4 regions of the Rhizobium sp. Nf11,1 genome follow, and region 2 is predicted to be linked to each of the others. Evidence: predicted binding sites of a transcription regulator. Region 2 holds the regulator's gene; each other region holds the start of a gene.

What was found. Region 2 encodes LexA, which represses DNA repair genes until DNA is damaged. Its sites were predicted from a motif close to TGTTCNNNNTGTGTTCNG; they were not measured.
Region 1: ACQ7C1_RS11455 (ATP-dependent helicase) is a predicted target of LexA. The motif match lies at 2,240-2,257, and genes of this name have one in related genera.
Region 3: ACQ7C1_RS10700 (DNA recombination protein RmuC) is a predicted target of LexA. The motif match lies at 1,907-1,924, and genes of this name have one in related genera.
Region 4: dnaE (DNA polymerase III subunit alpha) is a predicted target of LexA. The motif match lies at 2,461-2,478, and genes of this name have one in related genera.

Annotation. Positions count from the first base shown of each region.
Region 1 covers NZ_JBOBHU010000006.1:106,566-110,060, forward strand. The annotation lists gene ACQ7C1_RS11455 (ATP-dependent helicase) at 1-2,197, opposite strand, end outside; gene ACQ7C1_RS11460 (VOC family protein) at 2,409-2,885, shown strand; gene ACQ7C1_RS11465 (PrkA family serine protein kinase) at 3,292-3,495, shown strand, end outside.
Region 2 covers NZ_JBOBHU010000017.1:40,658-44,152, reverse strand. The annotation lists gene kdsA (3-deoxy-8-phosphooctulonate synthase) at 1-278, opposite strand, end outside; gene ACQ7C1_RS22750 (VOC family protein) at 275-1,171, opposite strand; gene lexA (transcriptional repressor LexA) at 1,377-2,093, shown strand; gene ACQ7C1_RS22740 (ComEC/Rec2 family competence protein) at 2,074-3,495, opposite strand, start outside.
Region 3 covers NZ_JBOBHU010000005.1:266,159-269,653, reverse strand. The annotation lists gene def (peptide deformylase) at 1-180, opposite strand, end outside; gene ACQ7C1_RS10705 (methyl-accepting chemotaxis protein) at 279-1,775, opposite strand; gene ACQ7C1_RS10700 (DNA recombination protein RmuC) at 1,957-3,180, shown strand; gene ACQ7C1_RS10695 (ribokinase) at 3,260-3,495, shown strand, end outside.
Region 4 covers NZ_JBOBHU010000003.1:94,093-97,587, forward strand. The annotation lists gene dnaE (DNA polymerase III subunit alpha) at 1-2,223, opposite strand, end outside; gene ACQ7C1_RS05990 (DUF5680 domain-containing protein) at 2,735-3,199, shown strand; gene ACQ7C1_RS05995 (ABC transporter ATP-binding protein) at 3,400-3,495, opposite strand, start outside.

The DNA.
Region 1 (3,495 bases), on a different contig from region 2:
TGGCCTGCGCACGTTTCCAGCCGGGGGTCGAATAGGAGTTGGCGAAAGGTTCGGCCTTGTCGAAGCGGGACTGGCCGTAGCCGCCGCGGCCGTAACCGCCATAGCTCTGTTCCATCTCGGCGACCTCGACATGGCTCTCCGGCAGTTCGTCCAGGAAACGCGAGGGCAGGGTCGATTGCCAGAGACCGTGAATGCGGCGGTTGGAGACGAACCAGATGTGGCAGCGGCGTTTGGCGCGGGTAATGCCGACATAGGCGAGACGGCGTTCCTCCTCCAGGCCGGCGCGGCCGCTTTCATCGAGCGAGCGCTGGTGCGGAAAAAGGCCTTCCTCCCAGCCGGGCAGGAAGACCGTGTCGAATTCCAGGCCTTTGGCCGAGTGCAGCGTCATGATCGAGACGGCGTCGAGGTTCTCGTTGGTCTCGGCGTCCATGACGAGCGATACGTGCTCAAGGAAGCCGCGCATCGACTCGAAGCTTTCCATCGAGCGGATCAGTTCCTTCAGGTTTTCCAGTCGACCCGGGGCTTCGGCGCTCTTGTCGTTCTTCCACATGTCGGTATAGCCGGACTCTTCGAGGATCTGCTCGGCAAGTTCGGTATGCGGTGTGTTTTCAAGCAGCTCCTGCCATCGGCGGAAGGATTGAATCACGTCGAAGAGGGCTTTGCGCGCCTTTGGCTTCAGCTCGTCCGTTTCGATGATGTCGGCCGCTGCCGCCAGCATCGGGATGTCGCGGGCGCGGGCATAATCATGCAGCGCACGCACCGTTGTATCGCCGAGGCCACGCTTCGGCGTGTTGATGATGCGCTCGAAGGCGAGGTCGTCGGCCGGTTGTGCGACGAGCCGGAAATAGGCCATGGCATCGCGGATTTCGAGGCGCTCATAGAAGCGCGGGCCGCCAATGACTCGGTAGTTGAGGCCAAGGGTGACGAAGCGATCTTCGAATTCGCGCATCTGGAAGGAGGCGCGCACCAGGATCGCCATGTCGTTCAGCAGATGCTTGCTGCGCTGGAGTTGCTCGATCTCCTCGCCAATGGCGCGAGCTTCCTCCTCGGAGTCCCAGGAGGCGTGAACCTGCACCTTGACGTCATCGGGATCGGTGCGATCGGTGAACAACGTCTTGCCCAGACGCCCTTCATTATGGGCGATCAGATGGGCGGCGGCACCGAGGATATGTTCGGTCGATCGGTAGTTGCGCTCGAGCTTGATCACCTTGGCGCCGGGGAAATCCTTCTCGAAGCGAAGAATATTGTCGACCTCCGCACCGCGCCAGCCATAGATCGACTGGTCGTCGTCACCGACGCAGCAGACATTCTGCGGCTCGCCCTTGCTGCGCTGGGCCAGCAGCCTCAGCCACATATATTGGGCGGTGTTGGTATCCTGATATTCGTCGACGAGGATATAGCGGAAGCGGCCGTGATATTCCTTTAGGAGATCCGGATTCTTGCGGAAGATCGCGATCGGATGCATTAGCAGGTCGCCGAAATCGCAGGCGTTCAGCGTCGACAAGCGCGCCTGATAGGCGAAATAGAGATCGCGGCCGCGGCCATTGGCGAAGGCGCGGGCATCGCCTTCGGGAATATCGGCCGGGCCGAGGCCCTTGTTCTTCCAGGTGTCGATCATGCCGGCGAACTGCTTTGCCGGCCAGCGCTTGTCGTCGAGACCTTCGGCCTGGATCAACTGCTTGATCAGGCGGACGACGTCATCGGTGTCGAGGATGGTGAAATCGGAACTGAGGCCAACCAGCTCGGCGTGGCGGCGCAGAAGCTTGACGCCGATCGAATGGAAGGTGCCGAGCCAGGGCATGCCTTCGACGGCGCCGCCGACGAGCAGGGCGATGCGCTCCTTCATCTCGCGCGCGGCCTTGTTGGTAAAGGTGACGGCGAGGATCTGCGACGGGAAGGCGCGGCCGGTGTTGAGGATATGGGCGATGCGGGTCGTCAGCACGCGTGTCTTTCCGGTGCCGGCGCCGGCGAGCACGAGGACAGGACCTTCCAGCGTTTCGACGGCTTCAGTCTGTTCCGGGTTCAGTCCAGCGAGATAATCCGGCCGCTTGCCGCCCTCGCGCGCCGCCATGGCGCGGGCGGCGATGCCGCCGCCAGCGGCGGGTCTTCCGGCTGCAGCGACGGACGGCTGCGGCTTGCGCGCCACTTCGCCGGGCTCTTCGTCGAAGAAGGGAATATCGTCGAAACTATTGCTCATGGCGCGTAATGTAGTGATTCGGGAAGGAAAGACCAGAAAAGATGTTCTGCTTTCATTCCCGAACCACCACTATTGCCTGGGTGCGGGTGGCGAGGCTGCCGCGGGTGAGCGGGCGAAAAATTTCGATCGCAGCCTGTCGGAACCGGCGCCGACCAGACGTCCTCGAAGCACGGACAGAAGTCCGGGATACTCGCCAACAAGGAGGCTGTCTATGCCGAAGGTCATTTCAAATCTCTGGTTCGCCGAGCAGGCACGCGAAGCCGTCGAATTCTACGTGTCGATCATTCCGGATTCCACGATCGGCCGCACCACCATACTTCCGGCGGAAACGCCGAGCGGCCCTCCTGGCAGTGTCGAGCTGATCGAGTTCACGCTTGGCGACCAGGCTTTCCTGGCGATGAAGGCCGGTCCACTCGACAGCTTCAACCATTCCTTTTCGATCGCCATCCTTCTGGAAAGCCAAGCGGAGATCGATCGGATATGGGATGCTTTCCTCGCCAATGGCGGCATGCCGGAGGCCTGCGGCTGGCTGAAGGACCGCTGGGGTCTTTCCTGGCAGATCGTCCCGCGCGCTCTCTCCGAGATGATCGCCGACGAAGATCGCGAGCGGGCAAGGCGCGTCACCGAAGTCATGCTTGGCATGGTCAAGATCGATGTGGCTGCGCTGGAGAAGGCATTCAATGGCTAAGAGCGCTGGAGACGCATGATCGAGACGACGGGCGCATCGTGACGATTCGCCCGGTTTCATCCCACGGCGAGCGCGCTCTGGCACCCCTGACGTCAGCGCCAGCTTGCTCTCACCGGCGGCTAACGTCGAATTTCCACGGCTCGAATCACGGGCGCCATTGCACACCTTTTTGACATTCATGTCACGTCGCTAAATGTGCTGATATGCCAACGACCCCTTTCTCAACTAGAATGAGAAACAGTTTCGTGGAGTAAAAAAATACCGGTGCATGCACAATTTTGTGCATTGCTACAAACGGAACGTCAGCGTCGAATATACCTACGAAACTATTGATTCTAAGGAACGCCGTGGCCATCTCGATGGTTATACGGCTTAGAGCCTGCGGCATAACCTTAATGGAGGTCCCATGCTGAGTGAATCCGTATTCGATGCGTTCACACGCAGTTATGAAGCGCGCCGCGAAAGCGACATGTCGGTTTCGGAATATCTCGATCTCTGCAAAACCGATCCGATCGCCTATGCCAATGCGACCGAGCGTCTGCTCGCGGCAATAGGTGAGCCGCAGATGGTTGACACTGCCAAGGATGCGCGCCTCGGCAGAATCTTCATG
Region 2 (3,495 bases):
TTCTTGAGGTCGGCAAAGACCTCCATGCCCTTTTCCAGGCCGATGCCGCGTTCAGCCGAGAGCGAGGTACGGTTCGCCTTGTCGAAGGAGCTCTTGTAGACGAGGCCAATGCCGAGCTTGCCGCAAAGCTCCTTCAGCGTGCCGGCGACCATGAAGGCGTGATCCCGGCTCTCCATCTGGCATGGACCGGCGATCAGCGACAAGCGGCCAGTATTGGAAAAAGTGACCTGGCCTCCGCCTTCGCCGATCCTGACTTCGGAATTCGTGTCGGTGCTCATCGTGTTTCCTCGAAGGCGAAGAGCGCACCCTGCCCGGGCGTGGGCTTCACCAGAATGCGATTGTTCTTGCGTGTGAATGTGATCCCGTTAGCACCCAAATGCGCTTCTGTCACGGCAAGATCGATGACGGTGAAGAGGATTGCCCGCCCCCGCAGGCCGCGATCGGCTGATGAGACAGTGGTTTCGAAATAGGCCTCCAGCCCTTCCGGCGTCATCAAGCTGATCTTTGCATTCGATGCCGCGATATTCATGCCGAAACCGGTTTTCTCCACCGCCGCCTGCCCAATCGCGAGCCCGACGAAGGCGGCGAATGCCGCCGGGTCCGGTGCACAAAGTGCGATCTCGGCAATGCCGATCACGCCATTGGCGTGCGTCTCCAGCGCGGCGCGATCTGTAGGGAACGAATTGATGCGCTGGCAAGTAAAGAGAAAGAAATCGGGGGCGCGCAAATCAGCTGCAAAGGCCAGCTTAAAGCTGCCGACGCTCTCCGAACCGTCCGGCATCCGCATCGGCCGGCTGAACTGCAACATCTCACCGGCGCTCGCGCCGTTGCTGACGAAGCGCTTATGATCGAGGTCGGCATCCTCGCTGAGGAAGGCCAGCGCAGAAAGTCCCTCCTCGCCGCAGCGGAAACGGAAGGCGCGATTGCGGGCGATGAAGACGTTGCCCTGGCGGGCCGCTGCTTCGCTCTCGTCGACACTCGCCACGCCAAGCGGCTCCAGATAGGTCTTGTCGGCGAAAAAGACGCAGGCATTCTCCGTTCCGAAGGGATGGCGCGCATCGGCGGCGACGGTGAAACCGAGCTTGCCGAGCCTCTCACGCGCCAGATCGATATTGACCACGGGCAGCACGACATGATCCAGCGGGTGCGACCTGGCGGAATGCGCGTTCATGAATATCCCTCCTGAAACCGGCAAGAGACAAGAGATGTGCGACAGCACCTCCCTCAATGCAAGACATGTGCGCCAATCCGGCAAATGAAAATAAAAATCTCCGCGAGTTGACGTGAACTTTTACGGAAATTTAGCTACTTGCGGAACACATATGGAACATATAGTGTCCGTTCTGGATTTGTTTCAATCACGGGGTCTGACGTCGATGCTCACGCGCAAACAACAGGAGCTTCTCCTTTTCATCCATGAGCGCATGAAGGAATCCGGCGTTCCTCCCTCTTTCGACGAAATGAAGGATGCCCTGGACCTCGCCTCGAAATCCGGCATTCACCGCCTGATCACGGCGCTTGAGGAACGCGGCTTCATTCGCCGCCTACCGAACCGCGCCCGGGCACTCGAGGTGATCAAGCTTCCGGAGGCCTATAACCCCAGTCTTCAGCGTCGCGGTTTTTCGCCGAGCGTCATCGAGGGCAGCCTCGGCAAGCCCCAGCCGGTCGCCGCCCCCGCTGCGCCAAAGCCGGTCGCCGACAATGGCAACTCCGTCTCCGTGCCGGTCATGGGACGTATCGCCGCCGGCGTTCCGATCTCGGCGATCCAGAACAACACCCACGATATCGTCGTTCCCGCAGATATGCTCGGCTCCGGTGAGCACTATGCGCTGGAGGTCAAAGGCGATTCGATGATCGACGCCGGCATCTTCGACGGCGACACCGTGATCATTCGCAACGGCAGTACCGCCAGTCCCGGCGATATCGTCGTTGCCCTCGTCGATGACGAGGAAGCAACGCTGAAGCGTTTTCGCCGCAAGGGTGCCTCGATCGCGCTCGAGGCCGCCAACCCGGCTTATGAGACCCGCATCTTCGGGCCCGACCGCGTCAAGGTGCAGGGCAAGCTCGTCGGCCTCATCCGTCGCTATCACTGACGCCGGATGGGCTGGAATCGGTAAAACGATCATTGCGCCAATCATAGGCGCGATGGCGCATCCATGGTCGCGACAAAGCATCGAAGGCGGTGGTGACCTCCAGGCCGGCATCGGCGAAGCGCAATTCAAGCGAACCGGTCCTGCGCAGCGTCTCGCCGGTGAAAAGCGTGCCGCCTGAACGGCAGCTATTGAAACGCAGACGGACCGAGGTCACGACGATATCGGCCGTATCGCAGGCCGGGCCGAGATAGGCGGCATTGTCGATGACGGTGACGATATTGCCATTGCCAAGTCTTGATGTGCACCAAGCCTTCTTGACGCAGGAAAAACGGTTTGCTTCACCGCCTGCGGCGGCTGCCCGCATCGCTGCACTCGCTTCGTTCTGCTGATCGCGGGAAAGCCTGACACGGCGGTCTTCTCCTTCCGGCGGAATGGCCGGACCATCCAGCATCTTCGGCGGATCATGTGTCGGCAGCACCAGCGCTCTCTGCCACTGGTCGAATATGAAATCCGGCGGGTTTTCACGGTTGGAAGCTATTGCCTCAGCCGCGACGACCGCAACCAGACTGCCATCCTCCGAAATCACCAGATCCGGCGGCCGGGGAACCGGCAGAAGCAGCACGATGAGCGTGGAGATGGCGATGATCGATGTGCCGACATGGCGCAGCCGAGTGCGCAGCAGCGTCAGCAGCAGAAAGCCTGCCACCGCCACTGCGAAATACCAGCCGGGCAAGCGGCCGATGCCGATATCACCGCCCCAGCCGGACACTGTCTTGGCAACCGCAATCACCAGATCGAGGCCGAATCCGACGACCTTCCAGAGCGGAGCGTCCAGACCGAAAGGCATGAGCAACATCGCCAACAATCCGGCCGGCATGACGATGAAGGAGATAATCGGCATCGTCGCAAGGTTTGCCGGCAGGCCGTAAGCCGTCAGGCGATGAAAATGCTCGATCGAAAACAATGCGGTGGAAAAGCCGCCGATCAGCGAGGTCAGGAAGACGCCGCCGAAGAAACCGGCGACGGCAACCACCGGCCTGATGATCGGCAGTTTCAGAAAAGCGTTTTCGCGGACACGCCTGTCCTTCCACAACTGATAGCCCGATACCAAGGCCAATGTGGCGGCAAAGGACATCTGAAAGCTCGGTCCCAATACTTCCGAAGGTGAAATGGCGATGATGATGAGCGCGGAGAGAACGACATTGCGCAGGCTGATCGACGGCCGGTCGAAGAAGACGGCAATCAGCATGATGGCCATCATGATAAAGGCGCGCTCGGCCGAAACCCCGAAACCGGAGATCAGGTAATAGGCGGTGACGGCGATGAGCGCGCCGGCAGCGGCGATTTTCTTTGTCGGATAGGCTTGGGCGACGCCGGGAAAGAGGCTGAGCAGCATCCGAAA
Region 3 (3,495 bases), on a different contig from region 2:
AACCAGCATGCGGCGCGGCACACCGATCTGGATTGCGGCAAGGCCGATGCCCGGCGCGTCGTACATGGTTTCCAGCATGTCGTCGGCAAGGCGCTGCAGGTCGGAATCCACACGCTCGATCGGCTTGGAGAGCTGACGGAGAACAGGGTCGGGAAGAATGATGAGTGGCTTGATGGTCATGGGCGTTCCCATAACCCATCTTTTCCCGCTATGGAATTATCCGCCGGGCGGGGAAGACGCTTTTTTGTATCCCCGCCCGGAATTTCGCCATATTTGAGTCAGGCCGCCCGGCGGGCAGCGGCGACGGCGTGGCCTCCCGAACGGACGCGGAAGCGGCGCAGCAGCTCGATCAGCTGGTCCACCTCGTCCTTGAGGCGGCGGGTTTCCGCCGACGTGCGCTCGACCATGCCGGAATTCTGCTGGGTGATCTCGCCCATGCTGCGGATCGCCACGCTGACCTCGTTGACCCCGGTTGCTTGATCGCGGGCGGCAGCGGCGATATCGGCGACGAAGCGGTTGATGATGTCGATGCGGCTGATCATGTCGCTCAGCGCCTCGCCGGTGCTCGAGACGATGCCGACACCCTCATTGACCTGGGTCGAGCTCTGCGAGATCAGGTTCTTGATCTCCTTGGCAGCATCGGCAGTGCGCTGGGCGAGTTGGCGGACTTCCTGGGCGACGACGGCAAAACCCTTGCCGGCATCACCGGCGCGCGCCGCCTCGACGCCGGCGTTCAGCGCCAGAAGATTGGTCTGGAAGGCGATCTCGTCGATGACGCCGATAATTTTGGAAATCTCCGTCGAGGATTTCTCGATGCCGGCCATCGCCGAGACGGCGCTGGTAACGAGTTCGCCCGAATTCTTCGCCTTCTGCTGCGTCTCGCGTACGGCGTCCGAAGCCTTCTCGGCATTGGCGGCGGTCTGGCCGACGCTGACGGAAAGCTGCTGCAGGGCAGCCGAACTCTCCTCGACGCCGGCCGCCTGCTGGGCAGTGCGCAATGCGAGATCGTTGGTCGCATTGGAGATGACGTCGGCGCCATTCATGATATGGCCCGACGTGTCGCGCACCGATGCGAAGGAATGGCGCAGCGCCTTGACGGCACGGTTGTAATGCTCGGCCATCTGCCGAAAATTACCGGGCAGGTCGGATGGCAGAGTGGCCTCGAGATCGCCGCTCGACAGCGCCTCCAGACCGCGGCGCAGCTGCTCCAGCGCCATCGCCTGATCGGCCTCGGCCTGGGCACGCTGCTCTTCCAGAGCCTGGCGCTTGGCTTCAAGCGTCTCGAGGTAGACCGAGATCGAATAATCCATGTCGAGCATGCCGGCCTTGATGACCGCCGACAGCCTTTCGGCGAGCAATTTGCCCTGCTGGCGCGCAAAGACCGACGGCCACTGCTTCTCCATGATGCCCTTGACGAGCTCGGACAGAACCAGGGCATAGCCGCCGACATACCAGCGCGGCTCCAGCCCGATGCGGGCGTGCGTGCGCCCGACCGATGTCACGCCGTCGACGTAGGTTTCGTCGAAGGCACCGCCTGCAAGCTTGCCCCAATGATCCTGCTGCCGCTTCTTGGCATGAGCGACATGGTTCTTGTCGGCGAAAAAGCCTGAGACGGCGGGGGTCTTGGCGATCTTGGCATAGAACTTGTCGAGGGCACCGCCGATTAGCTCTGATATGACGGGGCTGAGATCCCGTATCGACCGGCGCGCCGCCTCGTCCAGTTCGATGAAATCGAGGCGCTGCCTGAGTGCACTGTCGGTCTGCTGGGATGTCATGGAAATCTCTGTACTTGGCGCAACGGCGCTGGAGGGAATTCTGCGGCACAGATTTTGGCGAATATGGTTGAGCAATGGTTAAATCGGCGGCGATTTTCTGCATCGGCGAGGAAAAAGGCGACAGAGGATTTCGTTCACGTTTTGATCTATGTATTGCCGCAGCTTCTGTTATGGTTGCGGCATGACCGTTCATTCCGAATCGCTCGCCCTCTCCAACGCCTCGCTGAGCCCGGCCATGCTGGCGCTTGCCGGCGGCGTTTTTGTCGCCTTCGTGCTTCTGGTGATCATCCTTCTCTTGCGCAGCGCCAGCCTCCGCCGCGAGCAGGCGGAGGAGGCGAGCCTGCGGGCTGGCGAAAGCGAGGCGCGCATGGCCGAGCTTTTGAAGATCCAGGCGGAGATGCAGGGCCGCATCACGGCCATGGCCGAGGTTTTTGGCGCGCGTCAGAGCGAGCTCAACCAGGCAATCAGCCAGCGTCTCGACGGCATGTCGCAGCGCGTCAGCTCGACGATCACCGAGCAGACGAAATCGACGCATGAGAACCTGCAGCGGCTGCAGGAGCGGCTGGCGATCATCGATGCCGCGCAGAACAATATTCAGACGCTCGCCAAGGACGTCGTCGGACTGCAGGCTATTCTCTCGAACAAGCAGACGCGCGGCGCCTTCGGCCAGTCGCGGATGGAGACGATCGTCGCCGACGGCCTGCCAATGGGCGCCTATGCCTTCCAGCAGACGCTCTCGAACGGTTCGCGGCCGGACTGCACGATCCGCATGCCAAACGGCGCGCCGCCGCTCGTCATCGATGCGAAGTTCCCGCTCGAAGCCTGGAACGCCATCCGCGACGCAGCCAGCCCCGAGGCCGGCAAGATAGCCGGCCAGCAGTTCCGCCGCGACATGGAGATCCATATCCGGGATATTTCAGAGAAATATCTGATTCAGGGGGAAACCCAGGAGACGGCTTTTCTCTTCGTGCCGTCGGAATCGATCTTCGCGGAGATCCATGAGAACTTCGAGGCCTTGGTGCAGAAGGCACACCGCGCGCGCATCGTTATCGTCTCGCCATCGCTGCTGATGCTGTCGATCCAGGTCATCCAGGCGGTGCTGAAAGACCAGCGCATGCGGGCGCAGGCGCATCTGATCCAGGGCGAGGTGGCGCTCCTGATGAACGATCTCGGCCGCCTCGACGAGCGGGTGCGCAAGCTGCAGGGCCATTTCGCCATGGCGCAGAAAGATATCGACATGGTCGTCACGTCAGCCGACAAGCTCACCAAACGCGGCGCCAAGATCGAGGCGCTGGAATTCGAGGCAGGCGGCGACGCAAAGCCTGCCGGCGACGGCGAGGTCCCGGCCAAATCCGTGGAAAGCCGTACCGGCCTTCTCAAGCTTCGGGTGGTTGACGAGGAGTGATCGCTTCGGGCAGTGTCTCGCCCCATGAAATAGCAGGAGCATGATGTCATTGGCATGCTCCAAAAGACGGGACAGCCTGATGATCACAGTTTTCGGATCCATCAACATGGATCTCATCGCCACGACCGAGCGCCTGCCGAAGCCCGGCGAAACAGTGGCCGGCAACGGTTTTGCCACGGCCGCCGGCGGCAAGGGCGCCAACCAGGCGCTGGCAGCCCGCCGCGCCGGTCGCTATGTGCATATGGCCGGTGCCGTCGGCAAGGATGCTTTTGCTGCCGATGCTCTTTCTCTGCTCGATGAGGCAGGAACCGATCT
Region 4 (3,495 bases), on a different contig from region 2:
GCGCTGCTGGTCCATCTCCGCCTTGATCTTCTTACCCATGGCGCGGCGCAGAAGGTCGGCTTCGCCAAGCGAATAGCCCGACAGGACCTGGGCGATCTGCATCACCTGTTCCTGATAGACGATAACGCCCTGCGTTTCCTTGAGCAGGTGGTCGATCATCGGATGGATCGATTCCAGCTCTTCGTCGCCATGCTTGCGAGCATTGTAGGTCGGGATGTTCTCCATCGGGCCCGGGCGGTAGAGCGCCACCAGCGCGATGATGTCCTCGATGCAATCCGGTTTCATGCCGATCAGCGCCTTGCGCATGCCGGCACTTTCCACCTGGAACACGCCGACCGTCTCGCCGCGCGACAGCATCTCGTAGGTCGGTTTGTCGTCGAGAGGAATGGCCGCAAGATCGACTTTGATGCCGCGCTTGGCGACGAAATCGACGGCGACCTTCAGCACCGTCAGAGTCTTCAGGCCGAGAAAGTCAAACTTGACGAGGCCGGCCTGCTCCACCCACTTCATGTTGAACTGGGTGACCGGCATGTCGGAGCGCGGATCGCGATACATCGGCACCAGCTTGGATAACGGCCGATCGCCGATGACAATACCGGCAGCATGCGTCGAGGCGTGGCGATAAAGCCCTTCGATCTTCTGGGCAATGTCGAGCAGGCGCGCCACCACCGGTTCCTTCGCCGCCTCCTCCTGCAGCTTCGGCTCCTCTTCGATCGCTTTAGAGAGCGGCGTCGGATTGGCCGGATTGTTCGGCACGAGTTTGCAGATCTTGTCTACCTGACCGTAGGGCATTTCCAGCACGCGGCCGACGTCGCGAAGTGCGGCGCGCGCCTGCAGCGAACCGAAGGTGATGATCTGCGCCACCTGCTCGCGCCCATATTTCGCCTGAACGTAACGGATCACCTCTTCGCGACGGTCCTGGCAGAAGTCGATGTCGAAGTCAGGCATTGAGACGCGTTCCGGATTGAGGAAGCGCTCGAAGAGCAGCGAGAAGCGCAGCGGGTCGACGTCGGTGATGGTCAATGCATAGGCGACCAGCGAACCGGCGCCCGAACCGCGACCAGGACCGACGGGAATATCATGCTGCTTGGCCCACTTGATGAAGTCGGAAACGATCAGGAAGTAACCCGGGAAGCGCATGCGCTCGATAACGCTGAGCTCGAACTCCAACCGCTCACGATAATCCTTTTCCTCGTAACCCCGCGACATGCCGAGCGTGGCAAGCCGCATGTCCAGCCCTTCCACCGCCTGGCGGCGCAATTCGCCCGCCTCGGCGCGTTCGGCCTCCTCGGCATCGTCGGTGGCGCCAGTGAAGCGCGGCAGGATCGGCTTTCTTGTCTTCAACACGAAGGAGCAGCGCCTGGCGATCTCGATCGTGTTCTCAAGCGCTTCCGGCAGGTCGGCAAAGAGCTTGGCCATTTCGGCCCGGCTCTTCAGATAGTGATCCGGCGTCAGGCGAAAGCGGCTGTCGTCCGAGACGATGGCGTTATGCGCAACCGCCATCAGCGCATCATGTGCGTCGTAATCGTCGCGGGTCGGAAAGAAGGCCTCGTTCGTGGCGACGAGCGGCAGGTCATGCGTGTAGGCAAGCCTGACGATCTTCTGCTCGTGCCGCTTGTCGTAGGTGCCGTGCCGCTGCAGTTCGACATAGAGTCTGTCGCCGAAGAGACGCTTCAGCGTGAGCAGCCGGGCTTCCGCCTGGCCGGGATGACCTTCCCTGACAGCCGCGTCGACCGGTCCGGTCAGGGCGCCGGTCAAGGCGATCAGACCTTCCGTGCCTGCCTCTTCCAGCCAGGAGGCTCTGACATGTATGGCCTGGTTGCTATCGCCGCCGAGATAGGCGCGGCTGACGAGATCGACCAGCCTTTCATAACCGGCCTCCGTCGCGGCAAGTAGAACGATCGATGGCAGCTTGATCAGGGCCTGCTGACCGCCGCGCTTCTCACTTTCCAATCCGTCTTCCATGTCGATGGAGACCTGACAGCCGATGATCGGCTGCAGGCCCTCGTCCATTGCCTTCTGGGAGAATTCAAGGGCGACGAACAGATTGTTGGTGTCGGTAATGGCGATCGCAGGCTGACTGTCGCTGGTCGCCTTGTAGAGGATCTTCTTCAGAGGCAGCGCACCCTCAAGAAGCGAATAGGCGGAGTGGACCCTCAGGTGGATGAAGCCCGGCGTGCCGCCGGTCGCCTCACCCATTGAACCCTTTTCCGTCTCCGCCATGATATGCCTTCCCAATCAGCCGAAATGAATCGGATGCATTGTCGGCATTGAGGGCAATGATGTCCAGAAGAAGACCCGCTTGCGAACCGCATGACTGCCATGCGATCCCCTGAAAACTTTAGATCGCGATGACGATCAGCGAGAAGCTGGCAACGAACATTGCGATGGAGGTGAATGCTGCGATATCACGGATCATGTCAGTCATCTGGCTCTCCTTTACTCGTTATGTTTTCAATCTGTTCCATCTATGTTCCTATGTCAACAGGAATCTTTTCCTTTGCGCTTGCGTTTGAAAATGCCGGCTCGGGACTGCGAATCGAACCTCGCTTTCGGCGCTGGCTTTGAACATGCTCCGCGACCGGCTCGATATCGCCTGCCGAACGGATCCGTACAGCGCATTCGATGTCTGATGAACCTGCCCCAAGGCGATCGAGCGATGCACTCTTTTGTTCTTCTTATGTTCTCACCGTTCTGCTATATCCGTATCAGATGAGGCAGGAGGAAGATGATAATGCTCGACACCGTGATGCTGAACGACTTCATCGTAGAGGCGAAGGCCGCGACCTATGTCGGCGGTGGTGTGCCTCGCCCGCCCTGCCGGCCGGGCGCTCACGATATCGGCTACGAGCGCGGCGACTGGTCCTATCTCGACAGCTACTTCGGCGGCACCGATTTCGCCGGCCAGGAAGTGGTGTGGTTGGCCGGCGAACCCGTCTGGGTGATGAATTATTTCGGCCGCGTCGTCGCGTCCGATCTGATCGACGGCAGTGCCGCCGGAACGGTGATCAAGGCGGCGCTGTCGGCAATGTATCGGGAGGGCCGCTTTCTTGGCGGAATGGAATTCGATCATCCGTTCGGCCGCTATGTCGACCGCAGCGAAGGCGGCTGCGAGGGATTCAGCGGCCAGGAATGCATCATGGTCGAGGAGCGGAAGGCCTATGTGCTCGAGTATCGCGGTGGGCTGGTTATTCCCTGATGTCCGACCAGGAGGTCGGCGAGATCAGCCCCTCATCCGCATGCCGGCACCCTTTCCCCGCTTGCGGGGCGAAGGGAGAGATGGCCGCGACCCCTCCGTTCCCCACCTACCTCTCGCTGGGCAAGTCCCCTCGCCCCGTTTACGGGGAGAGGGTTAGGGTGAGGGGCAGGTGGTCAACCAAACAGCCATGGATAGCCGTCTCAAAAGTCGACGATCTTGCCGTCCGAAATCGTGACGCGCCGATCCATGCGGCCGGCAAGTTCATGGTTGTGGGTGGCGATAAGGGCGGCAAGGCC